One region of the Shewanella sp. BJSY2023SW005 genome, then DNA from elsewhere that is predicted to be linked to it. Evidence: predicted binding sites of a transcription regulator. Region 1 holds the regulator's gene; each other region holds the start of a gene.
The links. Region 1 encodes LexA, which represses DNA repair genes until DNA is damaged. Its sites were predicted from a motif close to TACTGTATNNNNATACAGTA; they were not measured.

Region 1 (4,505 bases):
AGGAACATGATGAAGCTGAACCAGAGATAGAGTGTGCCTATGTCTTTATGGTTGGTGGTCAGCAACCAGCGCATGATCCCCTTGGGGGCGTGATGATGCTGGTGTTCCTGTTCAGCGATTTCCTGAACGCCGGCTTCGGCATCTTGACTGAATGAGTTCATCTTCTCCCCCTACTGCCCGTGGTTATTGACGTCGGCGGCTTGCACTGTGTCGCCTGTATTATTGCCCCAGGCATTACGCTCATAGGTCACCACAGCAGCCAGTTCCTTGGCGGTTATCTGTTTGCCGAAGGCCTGCATGGCGGTGCCTGTCTTGCCATGGATCACTATGTCCAGATGGGCAGCCATTGGGCCTATGGCAATAGCACTGCCCTTGAGCGCCGGGAACACCCCTTGAAGTCCGGCGCCGTTGGGCTGATGACAGGCGGCGCAACGCGCCATATAGATCTGTTCGCCAAGCGCCATGGCCTCATCATGGCTCATGGTCTCACTGAGGGCCGCCTGAGCTTCTTCGGCGGCCGTAGCCGCGGCTTGTTTCTGCTCCGCCATCCAGGCGTCAAACTCATCTTCTGCCAGTACCTTCACCACAATCGGCATAAAGCCGTGGTCTTTACCGCAAAGCTCGGCACATTGGCCGCGGTAGATCCCCGGTTTGTCCACCCGGGTCCAGGCTTCGTTAATAAAACCGGGATTGGCGTCTTTTTTGACGGCAAAGGCGGGCACCCACCAGGAGTGGATCACATCATCTGAGGTCATCAGGAATCGGACTTTGCGATTGATGGGCAATACCAAAGGCTTGTCGACTTCAAGTAAGTAGTGCTCGCCCTTGGCTTCCTGGCCTTCTATCTGGGATCTCGGCGTTGCCAATATGCTGAAGAAGTCGATGTCTTCGCCGAAATAGCTGTAGTGCCATTTCCATTGCGAGCCGGTGATCTTGACCGTCAGGTCGGCATCACTGGGATCTTCCATGGCAATCAGCGTTTGGGTTGCGGGGATTGCCATCAGGATCAGGATTAAAAAGGGGATAAGCGTCCAGGCAATTTCTACCTTGGTACTTTCATGGAATTGGGACGCGACTGCCCCTTTGGACTTCCTATGGTTGATCATGGCGTAGATCATCACGCCGAATACGACCAAACCTATGGCGCAACAGATATAAAGAATGATCATGTGCAGGTGATACACCTTGCCACTGATCTCAGTTACCCCTTGAGTCATATTCAAGGGCATATCTGCCTGAGCGCCTGGAGACAACAAGCTGACGCACAACAAGGTCAGCAAAACACACAGCCATTGCTTCACAAGACATCTCCTCTGTCAATTGCATTCGCAACTACAAAGAAGAGTCACACAGTAAGTCTTTGCTCTATGCAAACTCTTCAGTTCCCAAAAAAGCAACGATGACTTCAAAGTGCGGCGGCGGTTTCACTTAGCTCTAGGTATACAGGTGGTGACCACTGTTGCACTTACCGCTGAATATACTCAGCATTTCCGGCGACGGCACCACTCGCTATGAATCGAAATGGGGCGGTCAACCTACGACGAATTGCATGGAGATAACACAATCGTTGTTCTTACATTACTTGTAGATTAAATATTGATCAAGATCACGATGTTTTCTAACTATATGAAAAAAAAGCGTCTGTTAATCCAGAGGTGAATTCTGTGTGAGTAGCAGAGCTGCGCGGTTTGCCGCCGATTGACAGGGGAAGGCATTGCACCAAAAAGGCCATCCCAGGGATGGCCTTTAAACACAATCAATGGATGGAGTGGGTAAGTTCGTTGAGGTGGTTATCCACCTCTTTCGCCTGCTGTCCCGTTTCCAACACTATGCCCATGGCTCTGGCGTTACGGGCGACCAGCTGCAATCGGCGGTTATCACGGGCATCCAGGCTGTCTATCCAACTGATCACTGCACTGGAGGTGCCGTTGGTCAGGGCTCTTTCCGTTGCCCACAAGGCTTCTACTTCATCCTTGGTGCGCACCAAGAGTACTCTATCCATTCTGACACCGGCCCTTGCTAAGGTTTCTTTGTAACCTATGCTGGCCGGGGCGTTAATCAAGACTATCCAGCGTCCCTGTTGACTCAATTGCGCCAATTGAGGGCAGAGGCGCAATAATTCCTGACGTCCCTGGCTATGGCTGGCCAAGCTGGAGATGCCGGTATGTTGCCAAGGCTGATTGCCGGCAATACTGGTGTCTGTCCACAGGCCTGGGTGTCTTGGGGCGTTGCCAGTCATTATGCTCATAGCCAGTCTCCATTGCGTATTATCCCTACCGCCAGTCCTTCAATGGTCAATGGCTGGAAAGTCAGGTCGACTTTGATTGGGGAGTAAGCCTCGTTCTCGGCATGTAGATAAACCACATTACCTTTCTTTTCAAAGCGTTTCACAGTTACATCGTCTTCAACCCTGGCCACCACGACTTGACCGTTACGGGCTTCCTGTACCTTGTGAACCGCCAGGAGATCACCTTCGAGAATACCTATGTTCTTCATGCTGTCGCCGCGTACCCGCAGCAGAAAGTCGGCATTGGGGTGGAACATGCCAGGGTCGACCTGGTAATACTGCTCAACGTGTTCCTGTGCCAGTATGGGTTCACCAGCGGCAACCTGACCAATCAAGGGCAAGCCTGTTTCTGACTCCGCTTGTTCATCATGAGGCAGGCGAATACCACGAGAGGTGCCTGGCATGATCTCAATACAGCCTTTCTTGGCCAATGCCTTAAGGTGTTCCTCGGCGGCATTGGCGCTCTTGAAGCCCAGCCGGGTAGCAATTTCGGCCCGGGTTGGCGGCATGCCGGTGTCGGCTATATTGCGTTTAATCAGTTCCAGAATCTGTGCCTGGCGCGGTGTCAGTGGTCTCATGGTGATTCCTGTTTTTTCATACAGTACCTGTCAGTATATACAGTATTTTTATCAGTGCAAGTATTAACCAAAACTGAAACTTTTAGGGAGTGGCTAAGTAAGCCATTCGGTGCTTTGGTTTTAACGGCTTGGCCCATGCAGCATGGGGAGTTCAAGGCATTGGCCAGAGGAACTGCCGGGGCCGGTTCGCACCTTCCCTAGCTAAGGTTCAGGAAATTCTGGTATTCTATTGGGCTATTGATTGTGGCTCAGACACTGAAAAAAACATGTCCAAACAAGATTCATTCTGGTTTAAATCTCTTCGCTGGCTCCAAAGCAAGCTGGTGCATACCACTGTGGTGCCTCAGGATCCTTTCGCCGATTTGAACCTGGATCCGGCCAAGCCGATGGCCTATGTAATGAAGACGGAATCTGTCAGTGATATTACGGCATTGGCGGAAGTCACCCGTAAGTTTGGTTTGCCTTGTCCTTATGAGGCACTCAAGGTTGATGATATTACCGTTCCCCGAGTCGTCTGCCTGGAAGGAGCCAAGCCCCTATTCGGCAAGCGCAAGAGCAACAAGCCATTTCTCAGCTGTTTCACTTCTCTGCTGAACCTGCATCAGGCCAATCCACAACTGGATATTCAATTGGTGCCAGTGAGCCTCTATTGGGGCCGCACTCCGGGTAAGGAAGATGACAGCATGCGTGCCGCCGTATTTGAGCGGGAAAATCCCACTTGGCTGCGCAAGTTTCTGATGATCCTGTTCCTGGGGCGCGACAACTTTGTGCAGTTTTCCAATGCCGTGTCGTTGCGGCTGATGGCCGATGAACATGGGACCGACAAGGCTATTGCCCATAAGTTGTCACGGGTGGCCAGGGTACATTTCCGCCGGCAACGCAAGGTGATGACTGGGCCCGTGCTGCCCAACCGTCAGGCTCTGTTCAATGAGTTGCTGCGCTCGGAAACGCTGAAAAAGGCGATTAAAGAAGAGGCCGCAGCCAAGAAGATCCCCGAGGCCAGAGCCAGGGAGATGGCGGAAGAGTATCTCGATGAGATTGCCGCCCACTATTCCGACAGCCTGGTGCGTATTGCCGAGCGGATCCTCACCTGGTTGTGGAACAAGCTCTACAAGGGGATCAACATCAAGGGCGCCGAGCAGATACGCCAGCTGCACCACGATGGGCATGAGATAGTTTATGTGCCTTGCCACCGCAGTCATATGGATTACCTGCTGCTCTCCTATATTCTCTATTTTCAGGGTATGGTTCCGCCCCATATAGCCGCCGGTATCAACTTGAACTTCTGGCCCGCCGGGCCCATGTTCCGCCGCGGTGGTGCTTTCTTCATCCGCCGCAGCTTCAACGGTAACAAGCTTTATACCGCTGTGTTCCGCGAGTATCTGGATCAGCTGTTTGCCAAAGGCTATTCGGTCGAATACTTCACCGAAGGTGGCCGCTCTCGTACCGGGCGGCTGTTGTCACCCAAGACAGGGATGCTGGCGATGACAGTCAACTCTGTGCTGCGGGGCATTGAACGGCCGGTGACTCTGGTGCCCGTGTACCTGGGCTACGACCATGTCATGGAAGTGGCCACTTACCACAAAGAACTCAGCGGCAAGAAAAAGCAGAAAGAATCTGTTTGGCAGGTGGTTGGCGCC
Region 2 (4,505 bases), on a different contig from region 1:
AGTACATCCAACTCGGCCGCCGCCATGGCAAAGGCCTGCAACTCGCTGAGCTTGGGTAGCAGGAGATCGAACAGCTCGTCCCAAAGCTGTTTTTCCAGTGCCAGCGCCTTGCCCTGACTGGAGAGTACTTTCTCTTCATACTCTTTCAGCTCGGGGATGATATAGCGCTCGGTGTTTTTCAATGTCTGGCGTCTCTGGTAGCTCAGAGGCACCAGTGCCGACTGGCCGCGGGAAACTTCGATATAGTAGCCGTGTACCCGGTTGAAACCGACTTTCAGGGTGGCTATTCCCGTTTGCTCTTTTTCCCTGATTTCCAACTGTTGCAGATAGTCACTGGCGCCTTCACTGAGGCGGCGCCATTCATCCAGTTCGGCATGATAACCATCGCGGATCACGCCGCCATCACGAATGAGTACCGGTGGGTTGTCGACAATGGCCCGCTCCAGCAGCGCGAGTTCTTCAGGGAAATCACTGAGCTGGCGTTTCAAACGTCCAAGCTCGGGGCTTTGCGTATTTGCCAATAGTTGCTGCAGTTGCGGCAACAGCGCCAGTGCTTGTCGCAGACGGGCAAAGTCTCTCGGGCGGGCGCTTCTCAGAGCCAGACGCGCCATGATCCGCTCCACATCACCGAGCGCCTTGAGGTCATCATGCAACGGTTCGAACAGGCCGCTGGCAATCAACTCCGCCACAGCAGTTTGTCGCAGGCCTATCTGTTGATGATCTCTGAGTGGCTGATGGATCCAGCGCTGTAACATCCTACTGCCCATGGGGGTAGCGGTTGCGTCCAGCACCGAAGCCAAAGTATTGTCCCGACCACCGGCAAGGTTCACAGTCAGTTCCAGATTCCGCCGGGTGGCGGCATCCAACACTATGCTGTCGCTCTGGTTAAAGCGGGTAATGGCATTGATATGGGGCAGGGCGGTGCGCTGGGTATCTTTGACATACTGCATCAGGCAGCCGGCGGCCTGCAGTGACAGCCTGGCGTCTGTTATGCCAAAACCACGCAGATCTTTGGTGCCAAACTGATCCAGCAACAATCGCATGCTGGTATCCAAGTCAAACTCCCACTCGGGACGACGGCGTTTGCCCTTGATGCCGGTAATCAGGCTTTGTTGGGAAAAGTCTTCGCTGTAGAGCAGCTCGGCCGGTTTGGTGCGTTGCAGCTCGGCCTCCAATGATTCAAGGGTGGCTAGCTCGGCAATCACAAAACGGCCGGAGGCCACATCCAAGGTGGCGTAGCCAAAACCGTTCTTGCCTTCGTAGACGGCGGCCAGCAAGTTATCCTGACGTTCTTGTAGCAGCGCTTCATCGGTGAGGGTTCCGGGAGTCACTATGCGCACCACTTTGCGCTCGACCGGCCCTTTGGACGTGGCCGGGTCACCAATCTGCTCACAGATGGCAACCGACTCACCGAGCTGCACCAGCTTGGCGAGATAACCTTCCACCGCATGATAGGGAATACCCGCCATAGGAATAGGATCGCCGCCACTCTTGCCCCTGGCCGTCAGTGAAATACCCAAGAGCTCGGAGGCTTTTTTGGCATCATCGTAAAACAGTTCGTAAAAGTCCCCCATGCGATAAAACAGCAGCATTTCGGCATGCTGCGCCTTCATCGACAGATACTGGCGCATCATCGGGGTGTGTTTTTCCAAATCCGGGTTATCCATAGGCGTGATCACTGCATTCATGGGAGCTTTCAGATGTTTCCTTGACTGTTTTTCCAAGAGCGGTTGCCCTTTCGACAATGGCGCCAATAGTATCAGTTATTCATCACTGAACCAGTCGTGGGCGGGTAAATTTTATGCTTTCGGTCACAAGTGATTGATCCGCAAGCGGCCTTTAAATAAATTATCACCAGCACTTGATACTGTATGATTGTACAGTATACTAGGTGGCAGATTGGTATTGACGCCAAAGCTCTTAAAAGGAGCGGCAACATAGATTTCAGGCGGCGCATTGCGCCGCAATCAAGAGGGAACAGGAATGAAAATAGATCCAAACAAAGAGAAGGCGCTGAACGCAGTTCTGGGACAGATAGAGAAGCAGTTCGGTAAAGGTTCTATCATGAAACTGGGTGAAGACAGAACCATGGATGTCGAAACCATCTCTACCGGTTCGCTTTCTCTGGACGTGGCTCTGGGGGCCGGCGGTCTGCCAATGGGCCGTATCGTTGAGATCTATGGTCCTGAATCTTCTGGTAAAACAACCCTGACACTGGAAGTGATTGCCGCAGCGCAGCGTGAAGGCAAAGTGTGTGCCTTTATCGATGCTGAACACGCACTGGATCCTATCTACGCCAAGAAGCTGGGCGTGGATATCGATAACCTCCTGTGTTCTCAGCCAGATACAGGTGAACAGGCGCTGGAAATCTGTGATGCGCTGACTCGCAGTGGCGCCGTCGATGTCATCATTGTTGACTCAGTGGCGGCGCTGACGCCCAAGGCTGAAATCGAAGGTGAAATCGGTGATTCCCACATGGGGCTGGCGGCCCGTATGATGAGCCAGGCAATGCGTAAGCTGGCCGGTAACCTCAAGCAGTCCAACACTCTGCTTATCTTCATCAACCAGATCCGGATGAAGATTGGGGTCATGTTCGGTAACCCTGAAACCACCACTGGTGGTAACGCCCTTAAGTTCTACGCTTCCGTTCGTCTCGATATCCGCCGTACCGGCGCTATCAAAGAGGGTGACGAGGTTGTTGGTAACGAAACTCGGGTTAAAGTGGTTAAGAACAAGATTGCCGCCCCCTTCAAACAAGCCGATTTCCAAATTCTTTATGGTCAGGGGATCAACCGTACCGGTGAGTTGGTTGACCTGGGCGTAGCCCACAAGCTGGTGGAAAAATCCGGCGCCTGGTACAGCTACAAAGGTGACAAGATAGGTCAAGGCCGCGCCAATGCCGGTAAGTTCCTCAAGGAAAATCCCGAAGTGGCAGCCGAAATCGAAGCGGCACTGCGTGCTAAACTGCTCAGCAAAGCTGAAGCTGCTCCTGCCAGCGCCGAGACAGGTGAAGGCAATGTCGATCTGGAAACCGGAGAAGTCTTCTGAGCCAGTCGGTAATGGATGTTGCGGTCGCGCTATTGGCGCGCCGCGACTATGGCCGCGAGCAACTCAAGAGCCGCTTGCTGGACAAGGGCTTTGAGTCGCCGGAAGTTGAACAGACTTTGGATGGTCTGGAAGCCAAAGGTTTTATCGATGATCAGCGTTTCGCGGCAGCCTTGCTGCGCAGCCATATTGCCAAGGCCCACGGCCCGGGGAAAGTGCGTCAGGCACTGATGCAAAAGGGCTTAAATAAACAATGTATTGAGCAGGTTTTGGATGCCAGTGATTGTGACTGGTTTGCCTTAGCCCGCACGCGCGCGCTGAAAAAATTCGGCGATAGTCCCGCAGATGATATGAAAGAAAAAGCTCGTCGAATTCGTCACTTGATGGGGCAGGGCTTTAGTTATGATCAAGTGGCATACGCCCTTGAATATGACCCTTACGACTGACTTTTCCCTCTATCACAATTGCCCCTTCCACAACTAAGCGCCATTCCCAAAGCGTCCAAACCTGACCTTGTTTTATAAACCCCAGCATTCACTTCCCTTGAGTTGCAGTCGTTGTTTGCACGCCAAAGTAACACTCAGCTGTTAACACTCCGTTCTGGCGCTTTTAGCTGACGTTATCTGTCCCGTGAAAACTTGCCGTAGCCTTCAAGGCTCCATCCCCTGAGTGATTCCGCGCCTATGGCAAATGGTATGTGCTGACTCAGGTTATTGGGTTTCGGCTTATGCCGCTAACGCTCTCTGTACCTTGGCTGTATCAGGCGTCATACCCTGCGCAATCTAATTGGTATTCTGGCGCTGCATGCTTATAATGCTTGGCAAAAGAGCGCTTGAGTGGCCGGGCGACGCACGCCTTTAGACCACTTTTTATACATTATTCAGGCTTAAGCAACTCAGGACGATTTATGTACCAAACCACAGCAGCACTCAGAAGTGCTTTCCTGGAGTTTTTCCGCAAGAATGGCCATCAGGTAGTCGACAGCAGTTCACTGGTGCCAGGCAATGACCCCACTTTGTTGTTCACCAACGCCGGGATGAACCAGTTTAAAGATGTATTCCTCGGTATGGACAAGCGCAGCTACAGCCGCGCTACCACTTCGCAGCGTTGTGTTCGCGCCGGTGGTAAACATAACGACCTGGATAACGTGGGTTATACGGCCCGTCACCACACCTTCTTTGAGATGCTGGGTAACTTTAGCTTCGGTGATTACTTCAAAGAAGATGCCATTCGTTTTGCCTGGACCTTTTTGACTGAAGAGCTCAAGCTGCCCAAGGAACGTCTGTGCGTTACCGTTTATCAATCTGACGATGAAGCCTTTGATATCTGGAACAAGCAGATAGGGGTTCCCGCCGAGGACATTATCCGTATCGGCGACAACAAGGGCGCACCTTATGCTTCAGATAACTTCTGGCAGATGGGCGATACAGGCCCTTGTGGTCCTTGTACTGAAATCTTCT
Region 3 (4,505 bases), on a different contig from region 1:
CCCGCTGACGCCACAGCTCGTTGAGCTCGGCCTCGTCTTTGGGCCAGGCGGCATCTTTACGATCAAAGACATAAGCATCGCCGGCCTGATTAAAGTCCATCTCTTTATCGAGCAGACTCAAGGCATAGGCAAAACGCTCGTAACGGCGCTGCTGCACCAGATCGTACATCTTGTACGCCGGTTCCAGATCGCCGCTGCGTACCATATCGTCAAACTGATTGGCATAAACCTTAAAACTGTCGATATCGCTCTGCAACAATACATTGCGGCGGTAGTCGAGTTGTTCAAGAAAGCGTTTGAAGATCTGCTGCGAGAAGGCATCATCCAGATCGAATCTGTGATAATGGGAGCGACTGAACAGGCCGGTTATCCGTTTACTGGCAACCTTGTGTTGCGGCTCCTGTTGCAAATGGGGTAACTCGCTGACCGGGACTGCCGGTGAGATAGCCAGCGCCTGGGATCCCATAAAGACACTGGCGATCGATGCAGCAAGAATAAATTTTCGCATCAGCAAGTTACTCCTTTCTATTTGATGATTTTACAGCAGAATATGTTCCACGCGGACCTTAACTGACAGGCCGGAATCCAGTTGGACGTGAACATCTTCTTTATTGATGTCGAGGATCACACCGGCTACCGGTGTCATACCCAATTTGACATTCACTCGCTGTGAAGGTTTCAGCTCTTCCAATACGGCTGGTACCAATTCCACGGCTGGAGCGGCAGGCTTGCTAGGCTTACGGGCCGCCTTTTTATCGCTGCGTGGGCGCTCGTTGCGGGGCTTGTCCCCTTGAGGACGAGGCTTACGCGCAGGCTTGGCTTTTTTGGCTTCACCTTCTTTGGCTGGCTCGGCAGCACGGCGGGCCTTGGCTTTTTCCTGACTCTCTTTCAGCGTCGCCTTGGCATGTTCAATATGCTCTGGGTCCAGTTCGCCGCAAGGGTTACCATCGAGATCCACCCTCTGAGCGCCTTCCTTGATGCACTTCAGATAGCGCCAACTGTTGGTGTAGCGTCTCAGGGCGACCCTAAGTTGGGTCTTACTGACTTTGGAATCATCAGCCAACCTTTCAGCCAAATCCTGAAACAGTCCTATCTTCAGTGGTTTGGTTTCTCCTTCAGCAATAAAGCACAAAGGGAATGTTTCATACAAATACGCCAGAATAGCGTTGGTGTCGGTCAACTTTTCTGTTGATTCCATCATTACTTCCACAGTTAACAGGGGACGTCAGTGGTCAGTTAGGTCTGCTGTACTCACGGCGTCGTTCATCTTCGTTAACCCCTTGGGGGATAACGTACAAATTAGCATGCATTCGGCCATTGCCAAAGGCATTACACAAAACTTAACATTTCAGCCTGATACGGCCAAGCACCACAAACGGTCATTTGGCCCTCAAAGCGGCCGCCTATTATAAGCTGCACGCGCCTTAAAGCGACCACCAATTGTGGCAGATTGTACGGGAATTAACCAAATAAGCACTTTTCCAGACTCTGCACCAGGGTCTCCAGCCCGGTTTGATCCTCTTTATCGAAGCGCGACAGGCTGGGACTGTCGATATCCAGCACGGCAATCAGTTCGCCCTTTTGGTAAACAGGGATCACAATTTCCGAGTTGCTGGCGGCATCACAGGCGATATGTCCGGCAAACTGATGTACATCCTCAACCAACTGAGTCTCGGCCTTGGCGGCCGCGGTGCCACAGACACCTTTACCCATTGGAATTCGGGTACAGGCCAGTTTCCCTTGAAAGGGCCCAAGCACCAGTTGCTCACCCTTGAGCAGATAGAAGCCCACCCAATTGATGTCTTCAAGGTGTTCATTCAGCAAAGCTGAGAAATTGGCCATGGCACAAATGACATCGTCTTCACCGGCAAACAGTGCCTGTACCTGACGGTTGAGCGTATCGTAAAACTGAGCTTTCATCTGTATTCCCGGGTTATGCCTTTTCTGGTTCTGTCTTCTTCTTACTGCTCTTGGCGGGGGCCGGTGCTTTTACCGGGGCGCCCTTGAGCAGATTCGCCAGTGTATCTTTATGAGAAGCTAAATAAAAAGCAAGTTTTTCCGCTGTATTATCATCCAGTTCCAATTCACTGGCTTGAATAAAGGGGATTAAGTTATCCGCGATGTCGAGCATCTTATCGTAGGCGTCTGCCTCCTTCTTAGATGTAAATGTCATCTTCTCAACCCCTTCTCTGACCACAACGTACTGAGTTATAACGGCCATGACCTTCCTCACACTGTTTAAATATACAGTACATAGAGTGACATAAAATGCGCTATAGATGCAAGAGACGCGGTCTTTCTGATAGTATTTGCGAGTTTGTTTTGTCGATTAACTCCAATGGACCCACGCGCAACGCAGTTAGTGTGTTGACGACTAAGCTTGGGTCACCATGGCCAGAACAGGACATATCCAGCATTTGAAAGCTTATACTCCAAGCGACAACAAACCGGACTGCAGCTTAGTGCTCTGTCGCGCCTGTGATTTGGCTGTGAGTAAACGCGCCTTGCCCTCCGGTGTCAGAGCGCTTTGTCCCAGATGCCATACAGCGCTTTATGATGCGCCCTATTGCTCTATCAATGGCATGCTGGCGTTATGTATCAGTGCCCTGCTGTTTTATCTGCCCGCCATGCTGCTGCCAGTATTGGAAATGCACTTTCTCGGCAGTGTCAGAACCACGACCGCATACCAAGGTGCCCTGGCGGTAATTGACCAAGGTTATTGGATAGTGGGGATTGCCGTATTGGTGGCGGCAGTAATAGCCCCAGGAGTACTCAATCTGTCGATTTTTGTTCAGGTACTGATCATCAAGACAGGTCTGGTGCAGCATCACTTCTGGCGAGGGGTTCTCACCTGGCTGCTCAAGAAGCAAGGCCTGCTGTCGCAAATGACCATGCTGGAAATTTATGTGATCAGTTTCCTGGTTTCCGCCTTTCAGTTGTCCGACTTCTCCGATGTTTACTTTGGCATGGGAACCTTTTGTTTTACCATGCTGTTTTTGGTGACTCTCTTCCTGCAGCGCGAATATAACCTGGAGCATATGTGGAGTTTTCTCGATGAAAGCTAGAAAGCAGATCCAGGGCAAAGACATGGGCCTGTGCACCTGCCCTGCCTGCAAGAAACTCAACCTGATAGAGGATGAGTACTGCAGCCGCTGCCAAAACCCACTCAGGCTAAGGGACGAAACCAGTCTGCAAAAAAGCTGGGCCTTGCTGATCACTGCAGCCATCTTGTTGATCCCGGCCAACATCTATCCCATTACCATGCTCACCAAACAGGGCAAGGTTACCTACGACACCATTTTTTCCGGCATCACCCATCTGGTACAGTCGGACATGTTACCCATCGCCATCATAGTCTTTACCGCCAGTATTCTGGTGCCCTGGCTGAAGATTATCGGCCTGGCTTTCTATCTGACGGCGATCAGTTTCAACCTGCCTATCCCCAAACGGCCACTGATGGCCGGGTTTCATATCATAGAATGGATTGGACGCTGGTCTATGCTGGATCTGTTTGTCATATCCATTACCGTTGCCCTGGTTAATATGGGGCAATTGCTGGACGCCAAGCCGGCGCCGGCGGCAACTGCGTTTGCCTTGGTCATCCTCTTTACCCAACTTGCGGCCAAGGTGTTGGACACACGTTTACTTTGGGATCAACTGGACACAGAAGATGACGCAAATCGAAAAGCCTAAAATAGTCAAAAAGAAGCTTTTTTCCCCCATCTGGCTGTTACCTATAGTGGCGTTGGCCTTGGGCGCTTGGCTGGGGCTGAAGAGCATCAAGGAATCCGGCATTGAGGTGCGGATCCATTTCCCCAGTGCCAGTGGTATGGATGTGGGCAAGACACTGGTGCGCTATCAGGGCCTGACCGTCGGCAAGGTGGTGGATATCTCCATCGATGAAGAGCTGCAGGGCGTTAACGTCGATGTATTGATGGACTACCGCGCCGAGCCTTTCCTCAGGGATGAAACCAAGTTCTGGCTGGTGACCCCCAAAGCATCCATCACAGGCGTCGAAGGTTTGGATGCCTTGTTCTCGGGAAACTATATAGGCATTCAACCCGGAGACGGCGATTCACGTTACAGCTACGAGGCCGAGCGCTCTGCCCCGGCCGTGCTGCCCAGTAATGATGGCTTAGTAGTTGAACTGAGCGCCGATCGCCTCGGTTCACTGGATGTGGGCTCTCCGGTATTCTATCGCCAGGTACCGGTCGGCAGTGTGGTCAGCTATCGACTCGACAACAGTGACAAGCTGCTGCTAAGTGCTTTTATTCAGGAGCAATATGCCTATCTGGTCAAGAAAGATTCCCGTTTTTGGAATGTCTCCGGCATAGAGATCAACGCCTCACTTTCCGGCGTTAAGGTCAGCGCAGAGAGCCTGGCGGCGATACTCGCCGGCGGCATCAACTTTGATTCCCCCGAAAGCTCAAAGAACGCAGTAAACGGCGATAGTTTCACCCTATATGACAATGAAACAGAAGCCAGTGGCGGCGCCAGCTTTATTC

Region 2: a site for LexA is predicted at 1,866-1,885, ahead of recA (recombinase RecA). Genes of this name have one in related genera too.
Region 3: a site for LexA is predicted at 2,233-2,252, ahead of ACMHXI_RS18235 (YebG family protein). Genes of this name have one in related genera too.

What each region holds. Positions count from the first base shown of each region.
Region 1 covers NZ_JBKORJ010000024.1:35,500-40,004, reverse strand. The annotation lists gene ctaD (cytochrome c oxidase subunit I) at 1-161, opposite strand, end outside; partial or broken gene coxB (cytochrome c oxidase subunit II) at 180-1,301, opposite strand; gene ACMHXI_RS06810 (cell division inhibitor SulA) at 1,757-2,248, opposite strand; gene lexA (transcriptional repressor LexA) at 2,245-2,865, opposite strand; gene plsB (glycerol-3-phosphate 1-O-acyltransferase PlsB) at 3,132-4,505, shown strand, end outside.
Region 2 covers NZ_JBKORJ010000054.1:56,844-61,348, forward strand. The annotation lists gene mutS (DNA mismatch repair protein MutS) at 1-1,667, opposite strand, end outside; gene recA (recombinase RecA) at 1,984-3,048, shown strand; gene ACMHXI_RS17530 (regulatory protein RecX) at 3,060-3,491, shown strand; gene alaS (alanine--tRNA ligase) at 3,953-4,505, shown strand, end outside.
Region 3 covers NZ_JBKORJ010000057.1:42,893-47,397, forward strand. The annotation lists gene prc (carboxy terminal-processing peptidase) at 1-508, opposite strand, end outside; gene proQ (RNA chaperone ProQ) at 539-1,198, opposite strand; gene ACMHXI_RS18230 (GAF domain-containing protein) at 1,462-1,920, opposite strand; gene ACMHXI_RS18235 (YebG family protein) at 1,934-2,221, opposite strand; gene ACMHXI_RS18240 (paraquat-inducible protein A) at 2,418-3,065, shown strand; gene ACMHXI_RS18245 (paraquat-inducible protein A) at 3,055-3,693, shown strand; gene ACMHXI_RS18250 (MlaD family protein) at 3,671-4,505, shown strand, end outside.